DNA from 3 places in the Methylocystis rosea genome. Region 1 is predicted to be linked to each of the others. Evidence: riboswitches for the same ligand, from Rfam matches in the RefSeq annotation. Region 1 holds a riboswitch; each other region holds the start of a gene.

The links. Region 1 has a riboswitch for fluoride ahead of EHO51_RS19950 (MFS transporter). Riboswitches for the same ligand answer to the same signal wherever they lie in the genome.
Region 2: linked by a shared signal. The riboswitch ahead of crcB (fluoride efflux transporter CrcB) and the one ahead of EHO51_RS19950 (MFS transporter) in region 1 are both predicted to bind fluoride.
Region 3: linked by a shared signal. The riboswitch ahead of EHO51_RS18385 (hypothetical protein) and the one ahead of EHO51_RS19950 (MFS transporter) in region 1 are both predicted to bind fluoride.

Annotation. Positions count from the first base shown of each region.
Region 1 covers NZ_CP034088.1:127,358-137,570, forward strand. Annotated here, with positions in the region: partial or broken gene EHO51_RS19940 (TniB family NTP-binding protein) at 1-332, shown strand, start outside; partial or broken gene EHO51_RS19945 (transposase) at 379-723, opposite strand; gene EHO51_RS19950 (MFS transporter) at 777-2,342, opposite strand; fluoride riboswitch at 2,458-2,517, opposite strand; gene EHO51_RS21115 (encapsulin) at 3,062-3,346, shown strand; gene EHO51_RS19960 (DUF2945 domain-containing protein) at 3,430-3,639, shown strand; gene EHO51_RS19965 (DUF488 domain-containing protein) at 3,652-4,179, shown strand; gene EHO51_RS19970 (hypothetical protein) at 4,686-5,378, shown strand; gene EHO51_RS19975 (RNA polymerase sigma factor) at 5,599-6,312, shown strand; partial or broken gene nthB (nitrile hydratase subunit beta) at 6,939-7,601, shown strand; partial or broken gene nthA (nitrile hydratase subunit alpha) at 7,598-8,217, shown strand; gene EHO51_RS19995 (NnrS family protein) at 8,631-9,839, shown strand; gene EHO51_RS20000 (SirB2 family protein) at 9,882-10,213, opposite strand, start outside.
Region 2 covers NZ_CP034086.1:2,242,373-2,252,585, forward strand. Annotated here, with positions in the region: gene atpA (F0F1 ATP synthase subunit alpha) at 1-883, opposite strand, end outside; gene EHO51_RS10860 (F0F1 ATP synthase subunit delta) at 883-1,446, opposite strand; gene EHO51_RS10865 (S-methyl-5'-thioadenosine phosphorylase) at 1,696-2,580, shown strand; gene EHO51_RS10870 (hypothetical protein) at 2,594-2,854, shown strand; gene EHO51_RS20525 (hypothetical protein) at 2,851-2,991, shown strand; gene EHO51_RS10875 (hypothetical protein) at 3,076-3,537, shown strand; gene EHO51_RS10880 (adenine phosphoribosyltransferase) at 3,928-4,455, shown strand; gene EHO51_RS10885 (L,D-transpeptidase family protein) at 4,531-5,829, shown strand; gene EHO51_RS10890 (hypothetical protein) at 5,927-6,307, shown strand; gene EHO51_RS10895 (hypothetical protein) at 6,370-6,624, opposite strand; gene EHO51_RS10900 (Kazal-type serine protease inhibitor family protein) at 6,599-6,940, opposite strand; fluoride riboswitch at 7,203-7,265, shown strand; gene crcB (fluoride efflux transporter CrcB) at 7,350-7,724, shown strand; gene EHO51_RS10910 (spermidine synthase) at 7,755-8,447, shown strand; gene rplU (50S ribosomal protein L21) at 8,675-8,983, shown strand; gene rpmA (50S ribosomal protein L27) at 9,063-9,332, shown strand; gene EHO51_RS10925 (GNAT family N-acetyltransferase) at 9,512-10,114, shown strand; gene obgE (GTPase ObgE) at 10,122-10,213, shown strand, end outside.
Region 3 covers NZ_CP034087.1:106,650-116,862, forward strand. Annotated here, with positions in the region: gene EHO51_RS18355 (Tn3 family transposase) at 1-1,270, opposite strand, end outside; gene eno (phosphopyruvate hydratase) at 1,596-2,888, opposite strand; gene EHO51_RS18365 (cation:proton antiporter) at 3,191-4,417, opposite strand; gene EHO51_RS18370 (sulfite exporter TauE/SafE family protein) at 4,562-5,335, opposite strand; gene EHO51_RS18375 (EamA family transporter) at 5,343-5,780, opposite strand; gene EHO51_RS18380 (bile acid:sodium symporter) at 5,836-6,954, opposite strand; gene EHO51_RS18385 (hypothetical protein) at 7,020-7,433, opposite strand; fluoride riboswitch at 7,808-7,870, opposite strand; partial or broken gene EHO51_RS21000 (ISAs1 family transposase) at 8,031-9,100, shown strand; gene EHO51_RS18395 (response regulator transcription factor) at 9,525-10,190, shown strand; gene EHO51_RS18400 (ATP-binding protein) at 10,187-10,213, shown strand, end outside.

The DNA.
Region 1 (10,213 bases):
TGCAGTCCGCATTGCGGATCTCGGTGTTCAAGTTCTTGTTATCGACGAAGTCCACAATATTCTCGCCGGTTCCTATCGCGAACAGAGAGTCGTGCTGAACACCCTTCGATTCTTGAGCAATCGCCTTCAAATCTCGCTTGTTTGCTTTGGCGTCAACGAAGCGCGCGAAGCCATCAGCGGTGACGTTCAACTTGCCCGCCGGTTTGAACAGTTCACGCTGAACCGTTGGGCGGCGGATGAAATTTGAATCGCTCGTCGCGTCCACTCTGCGTAACACGCCGCTACGTAATCCTTCCGTGCTCAGCACGAAATCATTGCGTTGGATGCTGCAGCAACGGGCGCGAACTGGCGCATTCTTACAATTAAGCGCAGCGTGACAGACGGGCTCGCATCGCGGTCAGCGCGTTCCCGGTCGATCATCAGCGCCACGTCGTGGATGGTCTCGAACAGAAAACGGCGCATGAAGCGGCGAAACCACCAGTAGATGGTTTGCCAGGGCGGAAAATCCTTGGGCAGCATGCGCCAGCCGCAGCCGGCGCGGGCGATGTAGCGGATGGCGTTCAAAACCTCGCGTGGGTCGACCGAAGGCTTGCGCCCTCTGCGCGCAGGTGAGGGAAGGAACGGCTCAACGCGCTCCCACTCCTCATCGGTCTAATCCGTCGGGTAACGTTTGGTTTTCTTCTCAATGGCGGCCATCTTGGCGCGATTCGCTCGGGTCCACATCCCTAGCTTGAATCACGCCCCTATCTCCGTCGCAACCATTCTCAAACGGTCTCTCAGGGCTGCTCCATCAGTTCCTCGGCGGAAAGCCGTGCGAGCGATTGTTTGCGCTTCTTGGACGCGTAGCTTGGATAGGCGAGCCAGACGACTCCCGAGAGCAGGATGAACGCCATTGCGCCGAACAGAAAGACGTCGTTGAGCGCGAGGATCGACGCCTGCTGTCGAATGAGCTGCGCCGCGCGGCTCTGCGCGGCGGTGGGCGACATGCCCATCGCCTGCATGCGATCCAGGAAAGTGGCGAGCAGGTCGAGCGAGGCGAAGCGCCGTCCGCCGAAATGATCGGCGAGATCGAGCTGATGGAACGGCGTTCGGCGGAAGAAGAGAACGCCGAGCAGCGAGATGCCCAGGGCGCCGGCCACGGTGCGCAGCATCGCGAGCTCTTCCGCCGCGCGGATCAGTCGTTCGCCGACGAGCCCGGTCATGGCGAGGGTCGCGAGCGGCGCAAAGAACATCGCGAGCGAGAAGCCGAAAAAGAACATCGGCGTCTTGACGTCATCGAAATAGGCGTTCTTGTCGTATTGTCCGAGCCAGACAAAGGTCACTGCGAGACCGATGAAGTTGAGGAACACGATCAGTCGCGCGTCGACGTTCCTCGTGATTTCATGCACGACGGCCGCGGCCGCCATCGCCAGAAAAATCATGATCAGATAGACCATGCCGGCGAGCGAGGACGTGTAGCCGAGCAGCACCTGCAATTGCACGATGAACACCGAGAGCAGGCCCTGAATCACCAGGAAGCCGACGATCGAGCAGAAAGTCGCGATGGCGAAGTTGCGATGCAGAAACAGACGCAGGTCTAGCGCGGGCCGTCGTTCGCCGAACTCCCAAAAGATGAACATCGGCAGCGCCAGCAGCACGACGAGCAGCAGCCATCCGAGGAGAGGCTCCGCGAACCAGTCGAAATCATTGCCCATGTTGAGAATCGTCTGCACGCCGAGCAGCACCGCGGCGAGCAGAATGAAGCCGATCGTATCGAAGCGCGTCATGCGGCGCTGAAAGCCGCGCCGGTAGAACAGCGCGGCAATGATCGCCGCGACGGGCATCACGACCAAGACGTTGGAATAAAATAGCCAGCGCCAGTCGAAATATTCGGCCCAGAAGCCGCCCATGAATACGCCGATGGTGAAGGGCGCCATGCTCATGACGCCCCAGAAGCCGACGCCGAGCGTGCGCTGGTGATCCGGATATTGCGCAAGCGTCACGGATTGGGCGAGCGGAAGGGCGACGCCGCCGGCAAGGCCGAGGAGAAATCGCATCGGCGCGAAAAACCAGATGGTTTCGCTCGCCGCGCACATCAGCGAGAAGATGGCGTAGAACATGAGCGCGCCGATCAGCACGCGATAGTCGCCGAAGCGCCCGGAGAACCACCGCGACAGTGGCAGGCCGAGCGCGATTCCCACCATGTGGTCGGTGGTCGCCCAGGTGCCGAAGCTCGGCGTCACGCCCTGCAGACTGCCGGCGGCATAGGGCGCGAGCACCGTGTAGCCCGGAACGTTCGAGAGCATGACGACATTCGCCGCCCCCGCCGCGCCATTCAGCAGCAGGAATCGCCAGCCTATCATTCGGGCCGGCCTATCCATGATCGCCACCCTCGCTCCGTTCTATAATCGCTACTGGGCGGTATTACGCGACATCATCCGCGGTTGTCGACTAGAGCAACGACGGACTCCGACACAATGTAGAGCAGGGGTCATCAGCCGCAGGCGGTTGAGCGCGAACTCGATCGCCGGGACAAGGATAACTGAATCGGACCTAAGCCTGTCAATGGTGAAAGTAGCAGGAAGAACATCAGACAGGACGCCATCCTTGGGTGAAAGACAGAAAATTGCTCACCGATCACGCAAGCTGCATCTTTGCCGTCTTCATCGGCTAATTGCGTGCCCGTTGTTGGATTCAAAATTGGCGGGTTGATACAAAGGCTTGGCAAAATGGTAACGTGGCTGTTTGCTATCAGTATCAGCCTCAGCATGGCAATTTCCGTAGCGTGAACCTGTCCCATTCAGCAGTCATCTTCGTCCCCGCCGTCGTCATCTGCTGTTTCTTGGTCGGCAAGTCGTTCTGGATCGTATTCCAGACGGTCTGACGCGGCAATCGATCGACGACGTGGAGCGCGGCGCAATGGATTCAGATTGGGTGCCCGGGAAATCCCCTTTGCAAAGGATCGCGCTGTGTCCGATGGGTGCGCTGCGGCAGGCATTCACCATTCGCGAGGCCAGCAGCAATCAGGGCGTTGTGCTGCCTTCCAACGTCCGGGTTACCCAAGCGCCTCGCTCAGCCAGTTGTGCGACATGGTCCGTACGCGCTCATGCTCGGGCTAGACACCTACACCGCCGCGAGTGGTGGAAGCGTCCAGGGCTATCCGGTTTTTCACCATCTTGAGCGTGTGGTGGACGGAGGGATCATCTGGGCGCCCGCCATTGAAGGCGGCGTCGTGCGCACGACCTGCAGCGGTGACTTCGAGTTAGATATCGGTCGGGACATATCCGTTGGTTACACGAGCTATTCCAGCACGGCCGTCGAACTGAATTTTCTGGAGACCTTCACCTTCCGGCTGCCGACGACCTAGGCTTCCGTGGTGCTGGCGCCGGGCATAGACTTCGGATCCATCTGTTTGGGAGAAGCGCTTCTTGGAACCGGGAGGACGCGGCGATGGCAAGGAAGTTTAAGATCGGCGATCATGTGAGCTGGAACTCCGAGGCCGGACGCGTGTCGGGGACTATCATCGCCATTCACATTAGAGATTTCGATTATAAAGGCCACACGCATCACGCGTCGAAAGACGATCCCCAGTACGAAATCAAAAGCGACAAGACAGATCACATCGCAGCGCATAAGGGCGGCGCGCTCGACTATGCATAACGAAGGCCGCGCGTGAAGCTTCCGTTTTTCACCATCGGCCATTCCAACCGAACCCTCGAGGCTTTCATCGGTCTACTGCGCGAAGCCGATATCGCTCTTGTCGCGGACATCAGAACGATTCCGAAGTCACGAACCAATCCACAGTTCGACAAGAACACGCTTCCCGGCGCCTTGGCGGCCGTCGCCATCTCTTATGAACATATGGCTGCCCTCGGTGGCCTTCGTGGAAGGTCACGCGGCATATCTCCGACTGTCAACGCCTTCTGGACGAACGAGAGTTTCCACAACTACGCCGATTATGCGCTTACTGCACAGTTTCAGGCAGGCCTCCAACACCTCTTGGACAGAGGACGCAAGCGGCGCTGTACCATCATGTGTTCGGAAGCCGTATGGTGGCGATGCCACCGCCGCATCGTCGCCGATTATCTTATCGCCAGCGGGGAGACCGTTTTCCACATTATGGGGGAAGGTCGTCTGGAGCCGGCCCATCTCACTCCAGGCGCGGTCATTCAACCTGACGGCGCCGTGATCTATCCGTAGTCCGCCGCTCGCAGCATTGGCAGCGCTTCGACGCCAGAGCTTCGAGCAACGCCTCGATGCTCGCGCCCAAGCGAACAAACCCGGCCACACGCCTAAAGCTAAAAATATTTCTGCATCGGGAACGCAGCACGGAATGGTCGCATCTAATATACAGGGCGCAAGTGCGGAGAAAAACTGAGCGGCAGCTACCGCTCTGCACAGAAATATCGTACCGTCGGGAACCCCCGTAAAATCACGCTGGTGCGATAGCGGAGGCGCTATGAGTTTTAGCGCCTCCGCAGCCCGTTTACGAAGTAATGAGAGCCTATCCAGCGCTTGTGTTGTCGCAGGATGTTTTAGAGCTGACCGTACTCTGCCGCTCGACGTGCTCGGAAGCTTTCTCTTTTCCCCCAAAAAAATCTCGTGCAACGGGAACGCAGCGCGAAAGGGTCGCATCGAATATACGGGGCCGCATCGAGTCGATCACACCGGCCGCTACGCAAACTGATCGACCAAGGAGAACCGTCATGACACGCGTGCAGATGTTCCACCGGGCCGTTAATCGCCGCCTCGCCCTTGCGGGCTTCGCCGCCGCACTTATGGCTACTCCCGTTTTCCGCCCGACCGCCGCCTATTCCGTTAACACCTCGCACACCGAAGCCGCGCAGATCATTCGCAGCCCGAGCGGACTCGCGCTCAATAATGCGATGCGTGAATTGTGGGCTCAGCATATGGAATGGACCTATGCGGCAGTCACGGCCTTGGCCAACGGCTCGCCATCTTTCGACGCCACCGCAGCGCGGCTGATGCAGAACCAGGCCGATATCGGCGACGCTATCAAGCCCTTCTATGGCGATGCAGCTGGTAACGCGCTCACCAAGCTGCTTCAGGAGCATATCGGCGCAGCCGTCGAGGTCGTGAAAGCCGCCAAGGCCGGCGACAAGCCGGCCACCGACAAGGCCGTCGCAGCCGCCTACGCAAACGCGCAGGAAATTGCCGATTTTCTCGCCAAGGCGAACAAGAACTGGCCGCAAACCACGGTACGCGACATGCTCAAGGGGCATATCGACACAACTGTGGTCTACGCCACGGGGCTTTTGCAGGGCAAATATGCCGACGGCATCGCCGAATATGGAAAGGCCGAAGCTCATATGATGATGCTGGCCGATGCCCTGACCAACGGTTTGATCGCCGCCTTCCCAACGAAGTTCGAGAATTAGTCGGACAACGCCAAGGGCGACGACGGAACGGCGCCCCGCCATTGCCCGTACGCCCGGAAAGGAGCCGTGATACTCATCGACGCGTTGATCGCTTTCGCGATGGTCGCGGGCATGATGGAATTGCTGCGCGATCCGGAAGACGCGGCGCGCGCGATCCCTATAGCGGCAGCGCCGGCAAAGGCACGCCGGTAGCCTACCTGTTCAATGAATGGAGGCGAAAATGCAATCACTTCAGCGTCAGGCGGCAAATAGCTTCTCGAAAACCACGCCGGAGGCAGAGCTGATCTCGCGCGCCGCTGACGGTGACGGAGTGGCGTTCGAAGCCATCATGCGACGGCACAACCAGCTTCTGTTCCGTACGGCGCGTAGCATCGTGCACAATGATGCGGAGGCGGAGGATGTCGTCCAGGACGCCTATCTGCGGGCGTGGCGCGCGCTTGGAAACTATCGCGCCGAGAGCAAGCTCTCTACCTGGCTTGTGCGGATCACGACCAATGAAGCGCTCGGCCGCTTGCGGCGAAAGAGTGCCCAGATCATTCCTTTGGAAGCTGCCATGACGCCCCATGAATCTGAAGCCCAGACAGCGCTGAACGATGAGCCTGAGCGTAGCCCAGAACAATCGATGATGCGGGTTCAGATGCGCAAGCTCTTGGAGGCGCGCATCGACCTTCTGCCGGAGGCCTTCCGGACGGTGTTCATGCTGCGCGCGATCGAGGAGATGAGCGTCGAAGAAATCGCCGAGGCGCTGGAGATCCCCGAGGCGACGGTGCGTACGCGCTTCTTCCGAGCTCGCAGCCTGTTGCGCGAAAGCCTTGCCCAGGAGATGGACGCGGGCTTAAGCGACGTTTTCGCCTTCGCCGGCGAGCGGTGCGACCGCATCGTGACCGGTGTCCTCGAACGCTGTAAAGCGGAAGGGCTGGCCAGCGAAGAGTAGCGGCGGGTCGAGAGCCCCGTACCTCAGCCGCATAAGCCTGCTTGATGGAACTATTCGGAAGGGAAGATATGAGGTGGGATAGCCGGACGCTGAATAGGGCATAAGAGGGCCGGAGGCGGTAGACGCAGCCTAAAAACCGGGCGCGCCAACCGTCGCTAGGGGATTTGCGCTGGCGTTGGCAAAAATGGGACCGAGGAATCCGTCCAGATTGAAGGGAAGGGGCGTCCTGCTTATCACGCGTTCCCAAAAGGCGCGCAGGCGCTCGACGCGCTTTTCCAGATGATTGCCGCAAATGATCACGACGTTGATCGCGCCGATCGAAATGCCGGCGAGCCCCTTCGGACAATATCCCCGCCGCGAGCGCCCCGAACGGGCCCGCCTAATAGGCGCCGAGCGCGCCGCCGCCTTGAAAAACCAGCGCGACAACTTCTTTATTCGTCATGCGCTCATGCGCCGCCGCTCCGCATCTTCCGCGCGCGTCGCCCCTGGATCCTCCCATTCCACCGTCGGCGTGTTGCGGCCTTTGCCTTCCACAACTCTGAGCCTATTTTGGACAACGTCGGAAAAGCGCTCCAGATCCGAATTGACCCTTTTTTCTGAACCAGCCTGCCGAGGCAGTGGGAAATCGGATATTCGGCATCTATGTGGCGATGATGGCTCTCTCGGGCCATCTCGACTCGTCCGTGCCGGCCTGCGCGATCGCCGACGTGCCGACCGCTTCCGCGACATGTGGACAGGGCGGATCTGCGCGCTGGCGCCGAGACGATGGATCCATTCGACTACTTCAAATTCCGTTACTACGAGAAGTGGCTCAGCGGCATCCCCATTCCTCGTCGACAAGGGATACCTGCGCGAGGACGAATTAGCCTCGCGGACAAGCGAACTGCGTGGCGAAGCGGCCAGGCCGGACGGCGCTCGGCCAGGGGGACCCGATCGGGCTGAAGCCATCGACGAGCAGATCATCGCATATCTACGCAGCGGCGACAGCCCGCGGCGCGACGTCGCGCATCCGAAGTTCGCCGTCGGGCAGCGGGTCCGGATCGCAAATGTCCCAGCTGGCGCGCACACTCGCCTGCCCGGCTATCTGCGGGGGCGGAGCGGCACGGTGGCGCAGGTGCTCGAAGGCGACTACGCCTACTTCTGGCACACTGGCGACGGCATCGGCGATCCAATGCCCGTCTACATCGTCGAGTTCACGCCGACCGAATTGTGGGGTCCCGCGCGCGGAACCCGGCGCGCAGACGCTTTACGCCGAACTGTTCGAGGCATACTTGGAGGAACCTGCATGAGCGGCCAGTTCAAGTATCCGCAGGACCGCGAGAAGTCCAGCGCGGCCAAAGTCGCTGCGCTGAAATCGCTTCTGATCGAAAACGGCGTCATCACGCCCCAGACCGTCGATAAGGTGCTGGCCTACTTCGAATCGGAGATGACGCCGCTCAACGGCAAGAAGATCGTCGTGCGGGCGTGGACCGACGCGGGCTTCTTGGCCCGGCTGCTGGCCGACACCCCGGCCGCAATTGCCGAACTCGACCTGCCCGAGGGAATGGCCGGCGCCGAGGCGAGCACCTGCGGGCGGTCGCCAACGCGCCCGGGGTGCACAATCTGATCATCTGCTCGCTCTGCTCGTGCTTTCCATGGCCGGTGCTGGGGTTACCGCCGTACTGGTACAAGGATCCGGTATTTCGCGCCCGCGCGGCCCGCGAGCCGCGGAAAGTGCTCGCCGAGGTTGGCGTCCACCTGCCCGAGGAAACGGAGATCGGGGTGTGGGACAGCAGCGGGACGGCGCGGTGGTTCGTAATTCCTGAAAGGCCAGCAGCGACAGAGGATTTTACTGAGGCGCAGCTGATGGAGCTCGTGACGACCGAGTCGATGATGGGCGTCGCGCTGGCCGGAGCGCCATCATGAGGTTGCACGGATCCTGCACCACTGATCAAGGAGCGCCGCGGTTTGACCACGAGTGGCAGTGACGCGAGTTCGGCTTGGCCATCGCGTTATCGAATTCGGCCACTATCGCTCAGCTGCCCGCGGCGGTTCGCGGAAGAAGTCGTCGATATCTATATCGTCGCGGTCACAAGGGCGAAAAACCCCAGCGCAGCCCACACCCGTGGCGCGCGACGCTTTCCCTGCAACGCCTTCGCGATCTGCGGGGAATCCGCGTAGAAGAAGGAATGGTGTCGCAAGAGAAGGCCTATTGATCTTCCCCTCCCCTCTGTGACATTCCGCTTGGTTTCTAACGAGAGGCTCGCGACCTGCGCGCTCGATGTGTGCGTTGGTGACCGAGCGCCAGCCCATCATCAATTCCAAAGGGGAAGTCAACGATGCCTCCAATTCCGCGATATCGCGCTCAGGCGAGTCAAAACCCTGTGGCGATCTTTCTTTCCGCGGGTTTCCGCCCCTTCTTCCTTTTTGCCGCGCTCTGGGCCGCTGTCGGGCTGCCGCTCTCCATCGCCTATCTGGAGGCGGCGGCCGAACTGCCGACACGCTTCGCGCCCTCTCTCTGGCACGCGCATGAAATGGCCTTCGGTTTTGGCGGCGCCGTCGTCGCGGGATTCTTGCTGACGGCCATTCCAAACTGGACCGGTCGGCTGCCCCTGCAAGGCGCGCCGCTCGCCGGCCTCGTCGCCCTTTGGCTTCTCGGCCGCATCGCCGTCCTGACTTCGAATAGTGCGCCTGCGCTTGTCTCCGCGGCGCTCGACCTCGCTTTCCCGGCGGTCTTTATCTTCGTTGTCGCGCGCGAGATCGCCACGGGGCGAAACTGGCGCAACTTGCCCATGGTCGCCGCTCTCGCGCTTCTGTTCTTCGGGAATCTGCTCACGCATCTCGAAGCGATGGACCTTGCCGCGACGGGCGCCATCGGGGCCCGCGTCGGCGTCGCGACCCTCATCATGCTCATCGCCATCATCGGGGGGCGCATCGCGCCGAGCTTCACCCGCAACTGGCTGGCGAAGAATTCGCCAGCTGAAGTGGAGCCCGCGCCTTTCGGCGCGCTCGATCGTTTCGCGCTCGCGGCGACGCTCGTGGCGCTCGTCGCCTGGGTCGCGTTTCCCGACGCCGGACTTACCGCGGCTCCGCTCATTATCGCCGGCGCGGCGCTCTTTCTACGTCTTATCCGCTGGCGCGGCGTCAGCACGCGCGCGGAACCGATGCTCTTCGTGCTGCATCTGGGCTATGGCTGGGTGCCCTTGGGCTTCCTGCTCATCGGCGGCAATGAACTATGGGGAGTCGCGGGTCCTGCCGCGCCTCTGCATGCCCTCACCGTCGGCGCCATCGGAACAATGACGCTCGCGGTGATGACCCGCGCAACGCGCGGCCACACCGGTCGCCCGCTCCTCGCAGATCGGTGGACGGCCGCGATCTACGTCGCCATAACTTTGGCGGCCATCCTGCGCATCGGCGCGCCTTTCATGGGCGAGCACTACTTCGCAGCCCTCGCGGTCGCCGGCGGGATGTGGAGCCTGGCCTACGGCCTCTTCGTGGTGCTCTATTTCGGGATGGTGACGACGAGGCGCTTGCATCAAACCGCCTAAAGGCCAGTTCCCGGAAAGGTCGACCAAGCTTGCCGACGTTTCTCACCCGAGGGCAAACATGCCAAGCGGGCTATGCTTGCGTGCGATGCTATAAATGAAAAGAAAAGCTGCGATCGCGCCGGCCATCGCCGCCAACCGCAACTTGAACGCCTTGGCTCGGAGCGCCCAGTAACCCAGAAAAATATAGAGCGGCAGCATGACCACGACCTTCATGGTCAGCCAAGTGTCAACAAACGGGTATTGACGCGTGACGGCCGTCAGCATGAGGGCAGCCGTGAAGAGCACGGTGTCGATAGCGTAGGAGGCAAGCCGCGCGAGCAGCGACGGTGGCCATGACGCCGCGAGCAAGTTCAAAGCGAGCGCCCGCATAAGGC
Region 2 (10,213 bases), on a different replicon from region 1:
GATAGGCTTCGCGGCCCGGCGGGCGGCGCAGCAGCAGCGACATCTGACGGTAGGCGACGGCCTGCTTCGACAGATCGTCATAGATGATCACGGCGTGCATGCCGTTGTCGCGGAAATATTCGCCCATCGCGCAGCCGGAGAAGGGCGCGAGGAACTGCATCGGCGCCGGATCCGAAGCCGTCGCGGCGACGATGATCGAATATTCGAGCGCGCCGCGCTCTTCGAGCACCTTGACGAATTGCGCCACGGTCGAGCGCTTCTGGCCGATAGCGACATAGACGCAGTAGAGCTTCGACTTCTCGTCGTCGCCGTCGTTCAGCGATTTCTGATTGAGGATCGTGTCGAGCGCGATGGCGGTCTTGCCGGTCTGGCGATCGCCGATGATCAGTTCGCGCTGGCCGCGGCCGATCGGGATCAGCGCGTCGACGGCCTTCAAGCCCGTCGCCATCGGCTCATGCACGGATTTGCGCGGAATGATGCCCGGCGCCTTGACGTCGACGCGCGAACGCTGAGCCGTCTTGATCGGGCCCTTGCCGTCGATCGGATTGCCGAGCGCGTCGACGACGCGGCCCAGGAGCTCCTTGCCGACCGGAACCTCGACGATGGCGCCGGTGCGCTTGACCGTCTGGCCTTCCTTGATGTGGCGGTCGTCGCCGAAAATCACGATGCCGACATTGTCGGTTTCGAGATTGAGCGCCATGCCCTTGGTGCCGTCCTGGAATTCGACGGTCTCACCGGCCTGAACATTGTCGAGTCCATAGACGCGCGCAATGCCGTCGCCGACGGACAGAACCTGGCCGACCTCGGTGACCTCGGCCTCGGCGCCAAAGTTGGCGATCTCCTTCTTGAGGATCGCGGAAATTTCTGCGGCGCGGATATCCATCAGCCGACCTCTTTCATGCGTGTGCGGATTGAGTTGAGCTTGGTGCGCACGGAGGCGTCGACCATGCGTGAACCGATTTTGACGATCAGACCGCCGATGATCGACGGATCCGTCGTCACCTTGAGATCGATGGTCTTGCCGCCGGTGACGCCGGCGAGCGTCTCGCGCAGCGCGGCTTCATGATCCGGCTTCAGCGCCGCCGCGATCGTCACGTCGGCGCGCACCAGGCCCTTCGCCTTGTCGTGCAGGCGGCGATAGGCGGCGATCATGTCGGAGATGACGAAGAGACGTCGCTTGGCGGCGACGAGACGGATGAAATTGGCGGCGATGCCGGAGATCTGGCCCTTGTTGAGAACGGGCTCGAGCGCGTCGAGTTGCTCCTTGGCGGAGAACACCGGGCTTTTGACCATGCGCTTGAGATCGTCGCTGCCGTCCAGCAGAGTCTTGAATCGATCGAGCGCCGCGGCGACGTCATCGGCGGCGTGATTTTCCGTCGCCAAATCATAGAGTGCGGAAGCGTAGCGACCTGCAACGCCCGATAAGGAATCCCCGTCTTGAGCCACTTGGTTCGCTCGTCAATCTACGCCGTTTGGAGACGCCGCTCGCAGTGCAAGTTGCACGGTCGCGACGATTAAGCGGTTAGCCTCAAACGACGGATGCTGTAGGAAAAGGAACGAGGGCCGCTGCGCCCCAGCTCCAAGGCGAGCGTCCCCTAACACAGGCATTTTGGGGGCGCAACCCTGTCACATTGCCGCGATTTTCGGCGCCGGCCCAAAACCCGGCCGAGCAACAGCTATCGAGGAGACATATTCATGACCAGAGCGGTCGTCGGAATAATCGGCGGGTCAGGCGTTTATGATCTACCGGGGCTCGCCAACATCCGCCGCGAGCGGGTCACGACGCCCTGGGGCGCGCCTTCCGACGAACTCGTCTTTGGCGAACTCGGCGCGACTCAGGCGGTCTTTTTGCCGCGGCACGGGCGCGGCCATCGGCTCTCGCCCTCGACCATCAACTATCGCGCGAACATCGACGCGATGAAGCGCGCCGGCGTCACCGATCTGATTTCGGTCTCGGCTTGCGGCTCGTTCAGATCGGAGCTTTTTCCGGGTCTCTTCGTGCTGATCGATCAATTCGTCGATCGCACCTTCGCGCGCCAATCCTCCTTCTTTGGCGACGGCTGCGTCGCGCATGTGTCGATGGCGCATCCGATCGCGCCGCTGCTGTCCGCGCGCATCGGCGCCGCGGCGAAAGACGAGAACATCGAACATGTCGCCGGCGGAACTTACGTCTGCATGGAAGGCCCACAGTTTTCGTCCTACGCCGAATCGCTCACCTACAAGGCCGCCGGCTATGACGTGATCGGCATGACGGCGATGCCCGAAGCCAAGCTCGCGCGCGAGGCCGAAATCTCCTACGCCACCGTCGCCATGGTGACGGATTTCGACTGCTGGCATCCCGAGCACGACAATGTCGACATCGCCTCGGTGATCGCGGTCGTTCAGAAGAATTCGGCGACCGTCGCGCGATTGTTGGCGCGGGTTCTGACGGATTTTCCGCGCGAACACGAGCCCTGCCCGATCGGCTCCGACCGCGCGCTCGACAACGCCATCGTCACCGCCCCCGACGCGCGCGATCCGGAATTGTTGAAGAAGCTCGATGCGGTGATGGGGAGGGTGAAGGGCAAAGGCGTTTTATGATATAGGAAGCCTCATGGCGATCACCCTCACCCCCGACCAAAAAGCTTGGCTTCAAGCGCATGTCGCGACCGGTGATTTTCCCTCGATCGAGGAGGCCGCCCGTCAGCTCATCGACGAGCGTATTGTCGAGCGTGAACTTGAAAAAGACGATTTGGTTTGGGCAAAGCCCCTCGTTGAGGAAGGTCTGGCCGCGCTTGAACGCGGCGAGTTTATTTCGCTTGAGGAGCACAGGGCGCGTAACGCCGCCCGTCTCGCCGCGCTCAAGGGGCGATGACTCGCGTTATCGTTACCGAACTTGCCGACGCGGATACGGCGGAGAGCGATCCGGAACTGCTCAAAGAGGCTCGACGCGGTGATGGAAAGGGGCAGTCGCGACTGATCCACGATATCAGCGCCGCCGCAGTTCGCTAACGGAGCGCGCGATGATGAGGAGTATTATGATGTTTTCTGCAGAAGGCGAGCGATTGCCAAGGAAACGCCTGGAGGGCGTAGGTGATGAACTTCGATAAATTTTTTCTGAAACAAATTACGATTCTTTTGATCTTTTATTCTGTTCCGGGCGCTGTGTGCGGAGCAGAGAATGCTCAATGCGTCGCGGGAACCTCCATCAACATAGATTATTATCACGTTGAGCCAGTTAATCGAGCAAAGGTGTTTGATTCAGCTGGCAGAGAGGTTGAGACTAATCAGAGCATTGTTGTCTTTAGGGTCTTTTTTGGGCCCGATACCATATCGAAAATCGAGCGTTTTTCGGAAGCACACAGGCTTTGTAGAACATACGTAAAAGTCGGAGATGCAATTGTCGCCAAGGATTTATTCAGTCCATTCAATAAGTTGGGGAATCTTAAGGAACACTCCTTGGCAATTTTTTCCATCACATCGGAATTAGAGCGCGAGAGTCACATACTTAGTTCCCTCATGTCGCATAATGCTGAGATGTCGATATTTGTTCGCTGATCCGAAGAAAAGGTTGCTGCGGATCGAGGCCTGCTCGTCGCAGACAGGCCGCTCACTTCAGGCGTTTGCGAATCCCTCCCCTTTACGGGGAGGGTGGCCCCGCGAAGCGGGGTCGGGTGGGGTAAGCTCCGCTCGATCTGGCGTTTAAGACCCCCCACCCGGCGGTCCCAGCCAAGTTTACGCACGCTGCGTAAACTTGCCTGCGACCGCCGACCTCCCCGCAAGGGGGAGGTATTTCGCGCAACTGTTCGAGTTCGCTGTTCGCCCGATTGCCCCAGCGCCTACCACCCATTTGCGCCCCGCCCCGCCCTCCGTGTATTCCTCTGAGCCGTGGCGGTTGCGCCATATCCATCCACGCGGCCACCTCGCCGCTGATCGCAAGGCCGTTTCATGCCGCTTGCCGCCGCCATTCGCACCATTCCCGATTATCCCAAGAAGGGAATCCTGTTTCGCGACATCACCACCCTGCTCGGCGACGCCAAGGCGTTCCGCAAGGCGGTCGACGAACTCGTGCAGCCCTGGTGCGGCGGCAAGATCGACAAGGTCGCCGGCATGGAGGCGCGCGGCTTCATCCTCGGGGGCGCGGTGGCGCATCAGCTTTCCGCCGGCTTCATCCCGATCCGCAAGAAGGGCAAGCTGCCGCATCGCGTCGTCTCGGTCGCCTATGAGCTCGAATATGGCGTCGACGAAATGGAGATGCATGAAGACGCGGTCTCCCCCGGCGAGCGCGTCATTCTCGTCGACGATCTGATCGCTACCGGCGGCACCGCCGAGGGCGCGGTGAAGCTCCTACGCCAGGGCGGCGCTGACGTCGTCGCCGCCTGTTTCGTCATCGACCTGCCCGATCTCGCCGGCGTGAAAAGGCTCCAGGCGCTCGGCGTCCCGGTGCGCACGCTCGTCGCCTTCGCAGGCCACTAAAGCGCCTTTTTCCGGGTGTTCTTGCTCAGCCCAGGCTCGAAGTTCAGAATCTCCGTGAGAGGCTTGCATAGGCGCATGACGCCGCGACGGACCCATTTGGCGCTGGCGGCGATCGCCCTCGCCGCACTCGTCAGCGGAGTCGTAGCCCTCCGCTATATGCCCGACGTTGGGAGCAACTCTCCCGTCCGCAGCGACGCCGCGCGCAGCGCCTGGAGCGGCGCGCTGCCGACCGGCCTGCGCAGCATGGCCCTGCGGATAAAGCCCGGCGCTTTTCCCCCTGCTCCGCCAGTCGCTGCGCCGCCGCAAGAGCCGTCCGCCGAGGTCGCGGCGCTGCCGCAAGGCGGCGACGGCGTCGAAGGGTCGGTGTCCTTCCCGCCCGCGCCGCCGCCGCCCGCGCGACCGGAGATTGTGGAAAAGCCCACGCCGCTGCCCCCGTCGCGACCGGCCAATCTCGCCGAGCTTGCCGACAAATTCGCCGAGACGGCGGCAGCTCCCGCCCAGCCGCCGCAAACCGCCGAGGCGACCGCGCCCGCCCCCGCCGAGGTCCCGGCGCCGGCGCTCGCCAATGCGCCGCTGCCGCCGGCCCGGCCGCAGGAGCCGTCGGCGAGAGCCGCGGTAGAGGCGACGCCCACGGCGCAGGAGTCGGCGCCGCCGACCCAGGTGGCGCGCGCCGTCGAGCCGACCTTGCGGGCTGCGCCCGAGGACGCGTTTCAGCAGGAGGCCCCGATCCGTTACGGCATGGGGGACCAGGTCTTCGTGCGGATCTTCAAGCAGGAAGGGCAGCTCGAGCTTTGGCTTCGAAAGAGCAACAGCCGCTTCTCGCTCTATAAAACCTATCCGATTTGCAAATGGTCAGGCAGGCTCGGACCCAAGCTCAAGGAAGCCGATTACCAGTCGCCGGAGGGCTTCTACAGCGTCTCGGCGAAGCAGCTGCATCCGCATTCGAATTATCACCGCGCGTTCAACGTCGGGTATCCGAACGCCTTCGATCGCCAGAACGGCCGGACCGGCGGCCTCGTCATGGTGCATGGCGCGTGCAAATCGGTCGGCTGCTTCGCCATGACCGACCGCGGCATCGAGGAAATCTACGCCTTCGTCGAGGCGGCGATGCGCGCCGGCCAGCACGAAGTGCAGGTGCATATTTTTCCCTTCCGCTTGACGGAGCAGGCGATCGCTCGGGAGACCGGCGGCAGCTGGCTCGCCTTCGTCGGCGCGGGCGGCAATTATCAGCACTGGACCGAGTTCTGGCGCAATCTGAAGCAGGGCTACGACATCTTCGAGCAGACCGGCGAACCGCCGGTGGCCTTCGCCTGCGGCGATCATTACGCCTTTGGCGCGGGCGATTCTTCATGCCGACGCATCGCCGGCTGGTGATCGCGGTAGCTGTGACGCCGTTCAGCTTGGTTTCAGCCGGCGCGCGCGAAGATGCCTTGGCAAAGCGCTGGGGGGCGCAAACAAGGAAAATGCCCGCATGCGGCTCGTGACCTGTTCTATCGTCGGCGCGGCTTGCGCCCTCGGCATCCTCTTCACGCCGATCGCGCAGGCGGCCAATGCGCCGCTGTGCCTCGCGATCGCTGAAAACTACAACACCTGCATGCGCCAGCATCAGTACGGGCGCGGCGGCGGCGGTTATGGTCCGGGCTATGGCCAAGGTTATGGTCAAGGCTATGGTCGTGGCTATCGCGGCGGCTATCCCGGCGACGATGACGACGATGGCGGCGGTGGCGGCTACGGCGGATTTGGCGGCTACGACGGCTATGGCGGCGGCTCCCCCCGTCGCCGTTACGAGCGCGCCAAGGCGGCCTGCGCCATCTGGTTCGCTCAGATGCACGCCAGCGGCTGCTTCAACTAGCCCAAGAACGCGCGTAACCGAAGTGATGGCGCGGCCCGAGTGCGCCGCGCCATCATCAAGGCTCACCTGTAGGGTTTCGGGCACTCGCCGTCGGACTTTTTCGCGATCTTCGCGGCGCGACGCGTGCAGCCTTTGTCGCATTGAATGCCGGCGATGCCTGCGCACATCTCACCGACTTTGGCGGCCGAGGCGGGGGCGGAAACAAAGTGTGAGAGCGCCAGGGCGATCGCTAATCTCCAAAGTAATTTCGTCATATTCTCCTCCTTTAAAATATGCTGCTTCAACGAGCGGTCAGTGGTGGCGTCGGCAGCGGCCATTGTGGTTTTTGCTGACGCCGGCGGCGCGGCGCGCGCAGTCGTTCGGGTAGGTGCGGCCGTCGCAGCCGCAAACCGGCCTGAAATTGCGGCGGCAGAAGGCGGGCTTGCGCGCGCAATGGCCGAACGCGTCGGCGACGCGGCAGGAGCCGGGGCGCATCTCGCACCACAAGCCCTTCGCGCAGGGAAGGCCGGCGATGCCGCCGCACTTCGCGCCAACCGCGCCGGCGGCGACCGCTGGCGATGACGTCGCCATGAAAAATACGAAGAGCGTCGAAGCGAGGACCGCGCAGAGGCGCAAACCAGAGCGTAAATGCATAGCTATTCTCCAAAAAATTCTTTCGTAACGGAAGGATAACGCGTGTGGCGCGCAAGCGTTCCGCACGGGCGACGGCGGCTGCAGGGCTCCGAATCCAGGTGAACGAGGGGTCATCGCGCCGCGTCATGGCCGCGCTTGTCGCGGACATCCACGCGATGACGCGAGGCAAATGTGAGAGCCGAAGTGAGCTGAAATTAACCAGAGGTCGAAGCCCTGCGGGGGCGACGGCCGGTTGATCGTTTGCGCCGGCGCGGCTATGTTGCCTTCCACACGGGATGGGGCTCCCGGTAACCGCCTGATGAAGGCTGATGGCTCCTGCCGCAAGGACGCGCGTCCTGCGGGAGGAGCGCGCCTAAAACGCCGCCTGCCGCAGCATGTTTGTCGTCCGCTCGTTGGAAAGGACGACGTCATGGGCTTCTTCATTGTGTTTGCTGGCGGAGGACTGGCCGCGGCCGCGCGCCACGGGGTCAACATTCTTCTTGCCCGACTGATCGGCGTTGGTTTTCCGTTCGGGACGCTGACCGTGAACGTGCTTGGCTCGTTCCTGATGGGCGTGATCGTCGGTTATTTCGCCTTCCAGGGCGAGGCGTCGCAGAACTGGCGCCTGTTCCTCACGACCGGGATCCTCGGCGGCTTCACCACCTTTTCGGCGTTCTCGCTCGAGACGGTTTTGCTTTACGAGCGCGGCGAACTGGCGATGGCGACCTTCTATGTCGTGGCGTCGGTCGGCCTGGCGGTGGCCGGCCTCCTCGCCGGCCTATCGCTGCTGCGCCATTTTTCGTGAGGGGCTTTGAACTCCAACGGAGTGTTATCAGTGATTCCCTGGACCCTGCTCGACACAGCGCCGATACCGGGCGGCGAGGGCGAACTCCGCCTCAAGCGTCGCGGCGCGGAATTCTCGATCATGTTGGGCGATATCGAACTGATGAACAGTCGCCTCAGTGGCTCGGAGGAGGCGCTCGCCACGCTCTCTTGCGAGAGAATTCAGGCGCGCCCACAGCCGCGCCTTCTGATCGGCGGGCTGGGGATGGGCTTCACGCTGCGCGCCGCGCTCACTGTCCTCGGCGCGAAAGCGCGGATCGTTGTCGCCGAACTCGTTCCGGCGGTCGTGGCCTGGGCGCGCGGCCCGATGGCGGAAGTCTTCGGCGCCAGCCTGACGGATCCGCGCGTCAGCATTGAGGAAGGGGACGTTGGGCGCCTGATCCGGTCCGGCCGCGCGACTTATGACGCAATCCTTCTCGATGTCGATAATGGCCCCGAGGGCCTGACTCGCGAAGCCAATGACGGACTTTACGATATCGAGGGATTGAGGGCGGCCCGCAAGGCGCTGCGCCATAATGGGGTGTTGGCCGTCTGGTCATCGGGGCCGGATCGGAATTTCACGTCGCGCCTCCGCAAAGCCGGGTTCCGCGTGGATGAAGTCAAGGTGCGCGCCAACGGCGGGCGTGGCGGCGCCCGGCACGTCATCTGGATCGCGACAAGAGAGTCGACGCCTCAGATGCAATAGAAAGCCGATCTCAGCTGAAACCGAAATCGACAGCGCCCCCGCCTTTGAACCCAACCACCCCACATATTGACAGTCGCCGGCTTTGAAGGGTAGATGAACGTCGCTTCGGCGCGGCGGTTTCGCCGCGCTTTTCGTTTGCGCCTGGCGCAAGATCGAGGCGAAGCCACTAACTGCCAAGAAGCCGGCCGGCGGAAACGCCAGCGTCGGGACGAACACAGGAAAAAAAGATGTTCGCAGTCATTAAAACCGGCGGCAAGCAATATAGCGTCGCCGCTGGGGACGTGATCACCGTCATGGCGCTCGACGGCGCGCCGGGCGACGCCGTCACCTTCGACGAAGTGCTCATGCTGGGCGGCGACAGCCCCAAGGTCGGCGCCCCGACGATCGCCGGCGCGAAAGTCTCCGGCGAGATCGCCGAGCAGACCCGCAGCGCCAAGTCGATCGCCTTCAAAAAGCGCCGCCGGCAGAATTCCAAGCGCAAGCGCGGTCATCGCCAGGACCTGACGCTTGTGAGAATCACCGCGATCGAGAGCTGACCGCCTCTCGCGACACTTGGAACGCGACACTTGGAATAAAGCGGCCCCAGTCGCCGCATAGGAAGATCGGAGCAAGACCATGGCTCACAAAAAGGCAGGCGGCTCGTCGCGCAACGGCCGCGATTCGGACGGCCGGCGCCTCGGCGTCAAGAAATTCGGCGGGGAAGCCGTCATCGGCGGCAATATTATCGTGCGTCAACGCGGCACGAAGTGGCGCCCGGGCCGCAATGTGGGCATGGGCAAGGACCACACGCTTTTTGCGCTCGTCGACGGAGTCGTCGAATTCAAGTCCAGCGGCGGACGCGCTAGCGTATCGGTGGCGCCGGCGCCCGCCGCAGCAGCCGAGTAAGGCGGTAGGGGACGACCCGCCGCCGGCCTTCCGGCGGACAGTCGTCTCGACTACCACTCTCGCGAATTCAGGCGGGAACGTTTCAGGCGAGATGTCCGGAAGCGCCGTGAAGGGCCAGTGGGGAGCGCTCTCCTTTCAGGCTCTTAGGCCAATATTTCCGATGTCGCTTGGAGCAATCAATGTTTCCCGAAATTACCCGCGACGACGTTTTTCGGCTGGAGACTGAACGACTGTGGCTGCGTTGGCCGCGCGCCGCTGACGCCGACGAGATTCGCCAGCACGTCGGCGATCCCGACGTCGCGTTGATGACCGCCAGCATCCCGCATCCTTATGCGCCGCACGACGCCGACGCGTTCATCGCATCGGTGCGCGCGGAGAACGGCGCCGGCGGCGGGCTTCATCTCGTCATCACCCCGAAAAACCGGCCCAACGAGCCGATCGGGCTTGTGAGTTTGCATGGCGCCGACCGCCGCGGCTCGGCGACGCTCGGCTATTGGCTGGGCAAGCCCTATTGGGGGCAAGGCTATACGACCGAGGCGGCCAGAGCCCTCATCGACCTCGCCTTCGGCATCACCTCGCTGGATCGGATCGTCTCCGCGGCGCGGCCGGACAATCGCTCCTCGTTGCACGTGCATGAGAAACTCGGCTTCCGGACCATCGGCCGCGGCATGCGGCCGGCGCCCGCGCGCGGCGGCGAAATGGAAGTCGAGCTTTTCGAATTAAAGCGCGGCGAAGCGCATACGCTGTTCGGCGCGCGCCGGCCGCGATTCTTTTCACCGTGAGCGGCAGATGAAATTCCTCGACCAGGCCCGCGTTTTTGTCCGCTCCGGCGACGGCGGCGCGGGATCCGTCTCGTTTCGGCGCGAGAAGTTCATTGAATT
Region 3 (10,213 bases), on a different replicon from region 1:
CCGCATAAAGTCCGCGCAACAGATCGAGCGCGTCGAGCAATGAGTCGTTTGGCTTCCATGAGTGGAACACAAATGCGTTGAGCAGGACCGGTATCATTCGGCGCACCGTCGGATATCTTTCGACGATTTCGGTCAGATTATCTTCGCGCGTGTTGGTGACGACAATTTCTGTTCCCGCGACGAGCGCTTTCAAGCGTTCCCAGCCGAGCGAGCGTTCGACAGCCGCGTCTTGGTCCTCTCCCGATTCCTTCGCGGCCAACATGGCTTTCGCCATATGAAGAAGCGCTCGCGCCGAAGCATCGAGCGCTTTCGCTCGATGGACAACATTTTCTCTGTAGGCGCGTTCGGCGCGACGGTAGACACCGCCAAGCATCTTGTCGAACATGACCAGCGCCGCGTCCGTGAGGATCGCTTCCATCTCGCGGGCGAACACGACCAGAGTCGCCGTTCGGCGCGGCGTGTCGAACCGCGAAAGATGCTGAGCGCTGAGAATGGCCGTTTCCTTGGCGATCGCCCTGTAACGCGCGCGATGAATCCGTTGCTCGCGATCTGGACCGACGCCCAAGTTGCGGATGAATTGCAAGCGCTCGACGACGCCAACCAGGTTCTTCTGCGTCGGCGCCTCTGGCCAGTCACACAACCAGGCAAGCTGCGTGCGGTCTCTATCGTTTCTGACTGCTATCAACGCCTGCAGTGCGGCGATCGTTTGTTGTTCCAATCCCTCTATAAGATTCGTGTGAGCCTGCTTTCGGGCGCGAGCGCGTGCCGCCAAGCCGATGCGCTCCAAAATTGTCGGCACAGGCAACAAAATGCCACGGGATCTCAAAGCCTCGATCATGGCTGCAACGATCGCATGGCCACGATCCGTGCCTATCGCTTCGGTCGTCGCAATCTTTGCGACATAGCGATAATCATCGCGGCTGAAAGGACGAACGCAAAGATATGACTGTATGTCGCCCAGATGCTCGCGACGGGTTTCGTCACGGTGCGCGTATTCGCTATAAACGTCCGATCCCACTCCGAGCTGTTGTGCCAAAAAAACGACCATGTCGGAGGCGGGAGCCTCCTCACTACCGAGAACTCTGCCGGGAAATTTCAAATAGGCAAGATGCACGGCAAATCCCAATCGATTGGCATCACGACGTCGTTGGCGGATCAATGTCAAATCATCGAGCGAGAACGTGTACTGCCGAACGATAGCTGCCGGATCTGTCGGCGGGTCGAACAACTCAGCCCGGGATTGTGGGGAAAGAATTTCGTGTTTTTTCATTGCTGGCCTCCTGCTGCGCACCCACAAATGGTGGCGCTGCAGTTTGGCCGGGAATTCAAAAATCAGCATTCTTGCAAGAAATCAGAGGTCCAAATCGGGGAGGAGCTGCTTATTTCTAACCGTCCAACCGCCCTTAACGTACGATTTTGGGAAGATTCTGCGCTGACCCCTCCTGTGGATTTTGAGCTCCATCCTATGCGCGATTTTAATAAGATCTCGGGCGGTGTCGGTTTTCTTGCGAGGCAAGAGCGAGTGTCGCAGTCTCTAGGTACGCGAATGCGGCGAACGAGTCTGGCTTCGGATGCGCAGGTTTGAGAGCGCGGGTTCAGTCAACGGAGCTGCTATTTGATGCGAACGGCGACTTGAACACAGCAGCTTTCCCGAGTTCCGACTCGATTTCCAAAAGGCGATTGTATTTGGCTACGCGTTCGCTACGGCAGGCAGAGCCAGTCTTGATCTGGCCGCCGCCCATCGCCACGGCAAAATCAGCAAGAAATGTGTCCTCCGTTTCGCCGGAGCGATGCGAAATGACATAGTTCCATCCGGCCTCGCGGCATAGCGCAATTGCTTGCATCGTCTCGCTGAGAGTTCCGATTTGATTCAGTTTGATCAACACGGCGTTGGCTGTTTTCTCTGCGATGCCGCGGCGAATGAAAGCGGGATTGGTCACGAAAATGTCGTCGCCGACGACTTGGATTCGATGACCTTGCGCCGCGGTCTGGCGCGCAAAGCCGGACCAGTCGTTTTCATCCAATCCGTCTTCGATTGAAGCAATGGGGAAAGCCTCGACCCAGCCCTGATAAAGCGCGATCATTTCGTCGCTGGTTTTGCGTCCCTGGCCAGACTTTGCGAGGTCGTACCCATTGCTCGTCCAGAATGAACTTGCAGCGGGATCGAGTGCGAGGGCAATGTCGCGTCCCGGCTCGTAGCCTGCTGCGCAAATTGCTTCGACAATTATCTCGCACGCCTGTTCGTTGCTTTCGAGGTTTGGGGCAAATCCGCCTTCATCGCCAACCGAGGTTGCGTAGCCCTTTTTTTTCAGAATCCTCGCCAATGCGTGAAAGGTTTCAGTTCCGTAGCGCAGCGCCTCCGCAAAGGTTGGGGCCCCGACCGGCATCACCATGAACTCCTGAAAATCTACCGAATTGTCGGCGTGCTTGCCGCCATTAATGATGTTCATCATGGGAACCGGCAGGCGCGTTGCTCCCGGGCCGCCTAGATAAGCATAAAGCGGCAGCCGGGAGGCGAGAGCTGCAGCCCTGGCGACGGCCATCGAAACGCCGAGTATCGCGTTTGCTCCGAGTTTGGCCTTGTTCGGAGTTCCATCGAGCGCCAGCAACAAGGCGTCAATTTCAGCTTGGCGGGTGGGATCTTGACCATTGAGCGCCGGAGCGATCACCTCATGCACGTTCTCAATGGCTTTGTGAACGCCCTTACCGCCGAAACGAGATTCCCCGTCTCGTAGCTCCACCGCTTCATGCTCGCCCGTGGACGCGCCTGAAGGCACGGAGGCGGTCGCGACTACCCCGTCATCGAGGGATAATTGCACCCGGATCGTAGGATTACCTCGGGAGTCGAGGATTTCGAGCGCGCGAACCGATTCGATTCTAGACATGATTCCTTCCCTCTCAACGTCAGCTTATTTCGCGACTTTTGCTACGCGCGGATCGCGCGTCGCGATTATCTGCAGGAAACCCGCCAAGCATCAACGCCACGTTTCAGCTGGTAACTGAGGCGATTAAACTGGTGGGACAGGGCTTAGCTCCTCATTTGCCCGCGCGCTTGGATAGCGCGTGGTCGACCATTCCAGAACTGGAAGGGCCAGCTTTCGCGTCACAGATTGAGGTCATCACGCTCGAAACATAGGTCGACGAGCGCAAGCCGCAATTAGGATCGCCGCTGATCACTTCTCGGCAGTTGCTAAGAACGGACTTCGGAGTCATCCAACGCTTCCTCGACCTCGGCTTCGTGTGCTGGTGTGTGCAATTCGGCCTCGTCTTTTGGCAACAAATGACGCGGCAGGAAGAATCTGTTGGCTATCAAGGTCGGAATGATAGCCGTGCCGATGATGGCTGCGACAAGCGTCGAATATTGTCCGTCGTCGATGATCTTGTTGGAGAGCCCAAAGAGCGCCGAAATCGTGCCAAAGGTCAGACCGGACGCCATCAGGAGAGTTGTATACATCGCGTCCTTATGCGGCGCCTTAAAGGCTTTGGCGACCGGATAGACACTGACGATCTTGGTCGCGATCTCAACGGCGATGAGAGCGATCACTCCGAACGGCGCCATCAGGACGGCAGGAATCGACACGAAATAGCCTGCGCGGATGAAATAGAATGGCGTCAACAGACCGATCGTAATTGTGCGGAGACGCTTGATGAGCGCAGCGTCGCGACCGACGCTTCCCGCCAGCGCCATGCCGACGAGATAGGCCGGCAGCACGGCCTCACTCCCCGCCCAAACCGCAAGAGCGCCAAGCGCCATCAAGCAGAAAAGCAGGAACTTCGCTTCGAACTCCGACGGCTTGCCGCCAAAGAGCGCGTAAGCGCGTGGCGTGATTTTCGGCAGGCCGATGAATGCCGCGGCGAGTACGGCCACGAACAGCAGCGTCTTCCAGGTGAAGGGCGCAAAGACGAGCCCAAGAGTCACCACAGTGCCGAGATCGGTGATGAAGCAGGCGGCGAGAATCGTCTTTCCATACTCAACGCGATTGAAGCCATATTCCATCATCACTGTGTAGACGACGGCGACCGACGTGGCCGCAAGCGCGATGCCGGCGAGAATGGCGGGGGAGCTTTCCCAGCCGAGCAGGTAATGCGCGGCCGCCCAGCACCCGATTGCAGGCAGGAGGAAGCTCGCCACGCCGATGGCGGCGGCCTCTTTCCACTTCATCCGGAAAACGTCTGGATCAAGTTCAGCGCCAGCAAGGAAGGTGAGGAATATGGCCCCAATGCCGGCGAAGGCTTTCACCCACGGCTCCTGAACGGAGAAAGCGGCATAGCCGCCAATTGCGGCCAGGATGGAGCCCGCGACCATGCCAACGATAATTTCCACCAGTGCCGTTGAAAAACGATAGCGATGCGCGATCAGACTGGCGACCAGCGCCAGACCAAACACCATCGCGACTTGCGCCCAAACTGCCGCCATGTTCCGTCCTCCCTATGTTATTCAACCAAGAATGTGAGCCAGAGCCCGGTCGATGGCGGACATCCTTCGGACTATGAAGCGGAGCTTGCGAGCAAGCCCTGCGATATTCGAACGAAACCCACGCGCCTATGGAAAGACGCAGGATCAATATCCCAACAGCATCAAGCTCCCCGCCACCGCGAGCATCAGCTCGAGCAAGTTCCGAAAGCGAGTGGCATCGATGCGATTGACGATCTGCTTGCCGAGGTAGGAACCGCCGATCAGCGCCATCCCGATCGTCAATCCATTCGCAAGAGAAACAGGGTCAATAGCGGCAAATCGGCCATACACGAGTGATTTGGTTAAGTGGACCGCGGCGGCGCCCAACGCCTCTGTGGCGAGATAAGCGCCCTTAACGAGGCCATAGCCAAGGAAAAACGGCGCATTGATTGGCCCCACTGTGCCAACGACGCCCGACAGCAATCCCATCGCGACGCCAATTGGGAATAGCTGCCAAAGCATTACTTTCATGGCGAATCTCGCCATCAGACGCGACGCAGGGATCATCAATAGAATGAACAAGCCCAAGAGCCGGTGAATGAGCGCTGCGTCGATTTCAATGAATATCAGCGCGCCAAGGATGGCCGAAGGGAGGGCACCCGCCACGTAGACGCCGCACGCCAGCCAATCCGTCTCACGCCAGGAAAAGGCCGCGCGGGAGAGATTACCAAGGAGCGCCGCGACTGTGAGGATTGGGACTGTGGGAGATGCCCCGAAATAATAAACGCAAATGGGGATAAGAATGACGGCGCTGCCAAATCCGACCGTGCCGCCAACCGTGCCTGCCACCAACGCGATTGGGATCAGGACCAACCATGTCAGAAGGCTTTCCCTGAATACGATGCTTTGTCCGTGGTCGATGAGCCAATCGAAGTACATGGCCGATTCAGGCTTTATAGGCCACGAGCATCGCGCCGATCCCGATGAGGCCGACGCCGAGCCAGTTTCGGAAGGCTAGTCGCTCTCCCAGCAGCAGCGCCCCAAATATCGCGACCAGCACTACGCTCAACTTATCGATCGGCGCAACTTGGGATGCATTTCCGAATTTCAGTGCGCGAAAATAGCAAACCCAAGAAGCGCCAGTCGCAAGGCCGGATAGAACCAAGAACAAATAACTGCGGCCGGAAATTGAATCGAAGCGTTGCCACTGGCTTGTCGCGGCTAAAAAAGCGGCGAGCGCGCCAAGGATGACGACTGTGCGGATAAATGTGGCGAAGTCAGAATTGACGTTTTCAATTCCAATCTTCGCGAAGATCGCCGTGAGCGCGGCGAAGGCCGCCGATAAACACGCCCAGAGCTGCCAAGAACCCAGGAACTGGTTCATGCCCCAACCTCCCATTCGGCAGCTCTCGAGGCTGCGCCGACGCGCGTTGTCTTGCTCAAGATCCAGGAATCCTCAATCGCGACTGCGCTTGCTCGTCGCCGCCACCCCCGACGAGTAATCGAAAGCCAACGCGCTGCAGCCAAAAATCGACGAGCGACGCAAAAAGGTGCTGGACCAAATTGTAAAAAATGATCGGGAGCATGACTTGCGGATGATCCACCAACGCCAACGAGGCGAGAACAAGTCCAGCGCCATTATTGTTCATGCCGAGGGCGAACATGAGCGACGCCGTTTCCGACCGGTTAGCCCGAACCGCGCGCGAAAGCAGGAAGCCGCACCCGAACCCTGCTACGCAAAGCACGCTGACGATGACAATGACGGCGAACAGGAAATCGGGATCTGGCAGTGAGACCACTTTCGGCAAAACGAGCGTGGCATTTGAATAGTTTAGAAGGACCAGGATGAGGAAATTCGACAGCTTCACATAAGGCGTCACCTGGACGAATAACCGCTCGTTCATCAGTTGACGCGACACAATTCCCAGTAGCGACGGGAGTATTACCCATGCTCCGAGAAACGTCGCCGCCTCTCCCGACGCCAGCTCGTGCAGATCCTCGGAATAGTCCCCGCTGGTCAAGAAGCCCACGGCGTGAAGAATGAGAGGCGTGGTCAACGGACTCAGCAGGGTGGTGAGCAACACCAGTCCCAGGCTCAGAACGAGACTGCCGCTCGCATTCTGCGCCCATGCCGTCGACGCTCCGGCAATCGGCATCGCAGCGACGAGAGCCAAGCCGACGAGTAGTTGCTGTACCTCGTCCTGGTTGTGCCAGAGCCTCATTGTCAGGCTGACCATGACAATCATGGTCAAAGGCGCGGCGAGGTTGCCGAACAGGCCGGCAATCATCATGAATGCTTTGCGAGGGGCGCTGCGAAGCTCATTGAGGGAGACACCCAGACCGGCATTGAATACGAGCATCGCCAACATCAGCGGCGGCAGACTGATACTAATTTTACCTGGCGGCGCTATTAGAAGCGCGACATCAACCTCACGTATCCAAAGCCCGAACGCCGGCAGAAACGCTGCCGCTATATAAGAAGCGACGATCGCCCAAATGAAATATTTGTGGATGACATGGACCAAATGAATGACCACGATGCTCCCCTGCACTTTCATTTGGCGATCTCTCATAGAAGCCGCTGGCGGAATCAATATCCTCGGGCTTGCGATCGCCCTTTCGTTCATCCCGCCGATTTCCGAGTTCGATTACTTGGCTGGAACTCTCGCTGAGGTGCTTCGAGCGTTCGATGCGACTTGCTCAACCCTGTCTCTCTGTTATTCGCGATCCATCTCTTGACATCGGACGTATTGCCATTCGTGAGTTTGAACCAGTTGCCCACGTGCATGCGCCCTCCGCCTGCGTTGCGCCAATGCTCGGTAACGATAAGGAGCTCCCACTTCCTTCGCGCGTCGCCAAGCGAGCACACCCGCATGACCTCCACGTCAAAGCTGTAGAACTCGCCACGATAGCCGTAACGCTCCGCCGTGCATTCCGCACCGTTCTTCTCCCAGCGAAGCGGACCAATGCCGGCAATCGGGCGATCGACAATAAACTCGATTTCGCTGATAACCTTTGATCGAGAGAGCCGCAGCATAGCCGTGCCTCGCTTTCAGCGCGAGTTTCGCCCGAGAACAGGTCGCAACGATCGGTTCTGCACTGCATGCGAAAGAAAAGATGGCATCAATGATCGAGACGACTAGATGCGCTAGTCGCCAAGGCGACCAGAAAACCAAAGCGCGACAAGGTCGACGATCGTAATGCTTCTTAACTCTTTCTCGGACACCTTTGGAAAGGTAAAAAACGTTGCTCGCTACAACAGCCAAAGAGGGAGACCGAAAGCGCCAGCCAGTAACGCGGTCGATTACGAGCGCCGTCGTGCGCGGATATTTTCGAAGGCGCGCTTTGCAGCAGATTCGAGTTGGTAAACTGAGAAATAATGGCTGGTTCAACGCAGACTCCTAACGTGCAAGCGCAGTAGGAGTCATCAGCCCCGAGGGCGGTTATAAGGCGAACTCCATCGCCCAAAAGTATTATTCAAATCCAGACAGGTCTTGTCAACTGACGGTACCCCCAGGTGTCGACACTGACGGTACCCCCAGGGCAGAGTCCTACATCGTTAAGGATTGGTTAAACATAAAGGATTGGAAGGGCGCTGGAGGATCGCGCCATGACGAAGGGTTTTTTGGATCACATGCGGGTTGTTCCGGATCATCGCGTTCCCGGCTTGGCGACCTATCCTTTGGACGAGATTTTGCTGCCGACGCTGGTCGGGGTTGTTTGCGGCGCGGACGACTTCGAGGGCTTCGGGGAAGTTGCGACGGGCGCCTTGGACTGGCTGCGGGGGTTTTTGCCGTTTACGGACGGCGTCGCGACGGCGCAGACCTTGCGCAAGGTGTTTCGTCTGCTTGATCCGCAAGCGCTGGAGCGGGGGTTTTCGGCCTGGGCGGCGTCGATCCGCCCCGCCGCCCGCGAGGTCGTGGCCGTGGACGGCAATACGTTGCGCGGCTCGCGGCAGTCCGACGGAACGGGCACGCTGTATCTCGTATCGGCCACGCCACGACGGCCGAGCTGGTGCTGGCGCAACGCGCCGTCGACGGCAAATCCAACGAGATCACGGCGATCCCGGAACTCCTCGACATGCTCGCGCTCGAAGGAGCGATCGTTTCCATCGACGCGATGGGGACGCAAAAGGCGATCGTGGCGCGCATCGTCGACAGCCGGGCGGACTATGTGCTCGCCCTCAAGGGCCATCAGACGAGCCTTCACGACGACGCCGAGCTTTTTTTTGCCGATTCCGCATGCGCCGCGACCTGCCAGAGCGAAACTGAGACCGACACGGACCATGGCCGGATCGAAGAGCGCCTCTACCGCGCCGCCGCCTGGCTGGCCGAGCGTCACCCGGAGTGGAAGGGTCTACGCGCTCTCACCGCGATCACTGCAAGGCGCATCGACAAAAAATCCGGCGCGGAGAGCCTCGAGACAAGGCTCTACATCACTTCGCTCGAACCCGATCCAAGAGCCATCTTTGCTGCCGTGCGCGCGCATTGGCGGATCGAAAACAATCTCCATTGGACCATGGACGTAATCTTCGACGAGGATCGCTGCCGAACCCGCAAGGACATGTCGCCCCGAAACCTCGCCGCCATCCGCCACGCCGCCTTCAACATCCTCAAGGCCGACAAAACCAAAGGCTCCCTACCCAGAAAACGCCTCAGAGCCTGCGTCGACCCATGCTTCCGGACCAACCTCTTCGTAGCTTAACGATTTAGGATTTCCCCCTAACGGTACCCCGATCACGGAAGCAATGACCAACAAAAGGTATCCGCCGATCCGATCCCGTCATGAGAGTAGTGTGCGCTCCGGCGACCACGCGAGTTGAAGGTGCTGTTGCCTCCTTCTGTCGCTGCTTTGTTGTAGGACCCTAAGCCCCGGCTAAGAATCGTGTAGTACCAGCCGCGTCCTTGGACAAGGGCGGGGGACCGAAATGAATAAAATAGCTCCGATTCATGTTGCTTTTTGGCTTATGAAAATCAGGGCGACTCTTGGGAAGATAGTTCCCGCCTTGGTTGCGAAGCGCACCCGAACCGCATCGAGTTTCTGGCGAGAATTTGCTTCCGAGGCCTCTTCTTTGCTAATTCGAACGGGTACGAAAGCGCATCCGGCTAAAGCTTGATGGGTTCTTTCATTGCGCCTCCTTCTAATCGAAGACGACTCAATGATCGGCGAAAGCCTGACCCGTGGCCTTCGCTTGCAGGGCTTGTCCGTGGATTGGGTGAAAACGGGCCCTGATGGCGAAGTAGCCATGGCGGATGGCGATTATGCGATGGTGCTCTTGGACTTAGGCCTCCCCGGAAAAAGTGGGTTTGAGGTATTGCGGACGAGACGAGAAAGCGGTGACCAGACGCCAATTATCATAATCACCGCTCGGGACGCCCTAGAAGATCGAATCAAGGGGCTAGATCTCGGGGCGGATGATTACGTGATAAAGCCGTTTGAGCTTCGTGAATTAATCGCCAGAATGCGGGCCGTGCAACGACGGCGAAGCGGATCCGCGCAATCGATGCTAACTGCGGGGGAAATTTGCCTTGATATGGCGACGCATGAAGTCAGCTATCGCGGGCGACGCGCTGTACTGCCTGCTCGCGAATTCGCGCTCATGTCGGCGCTGATGGAGCGGCCCGGCGCCATCCTGTCACGTCATCAGCTTGAAGATCGGCTCTACGGTTGGGGCGAAGAGGTTCAAAGCAACGCCGTCGATGTTTTAATACATTCGATTCGGAAGAAGTTCGACAAGGACATCATCTTTAACGTCCGCGGAGCGGGGTGGATAATCCGCAAGGGCGCCCAATGACTTCTCTCAAGAAAACGATTCTC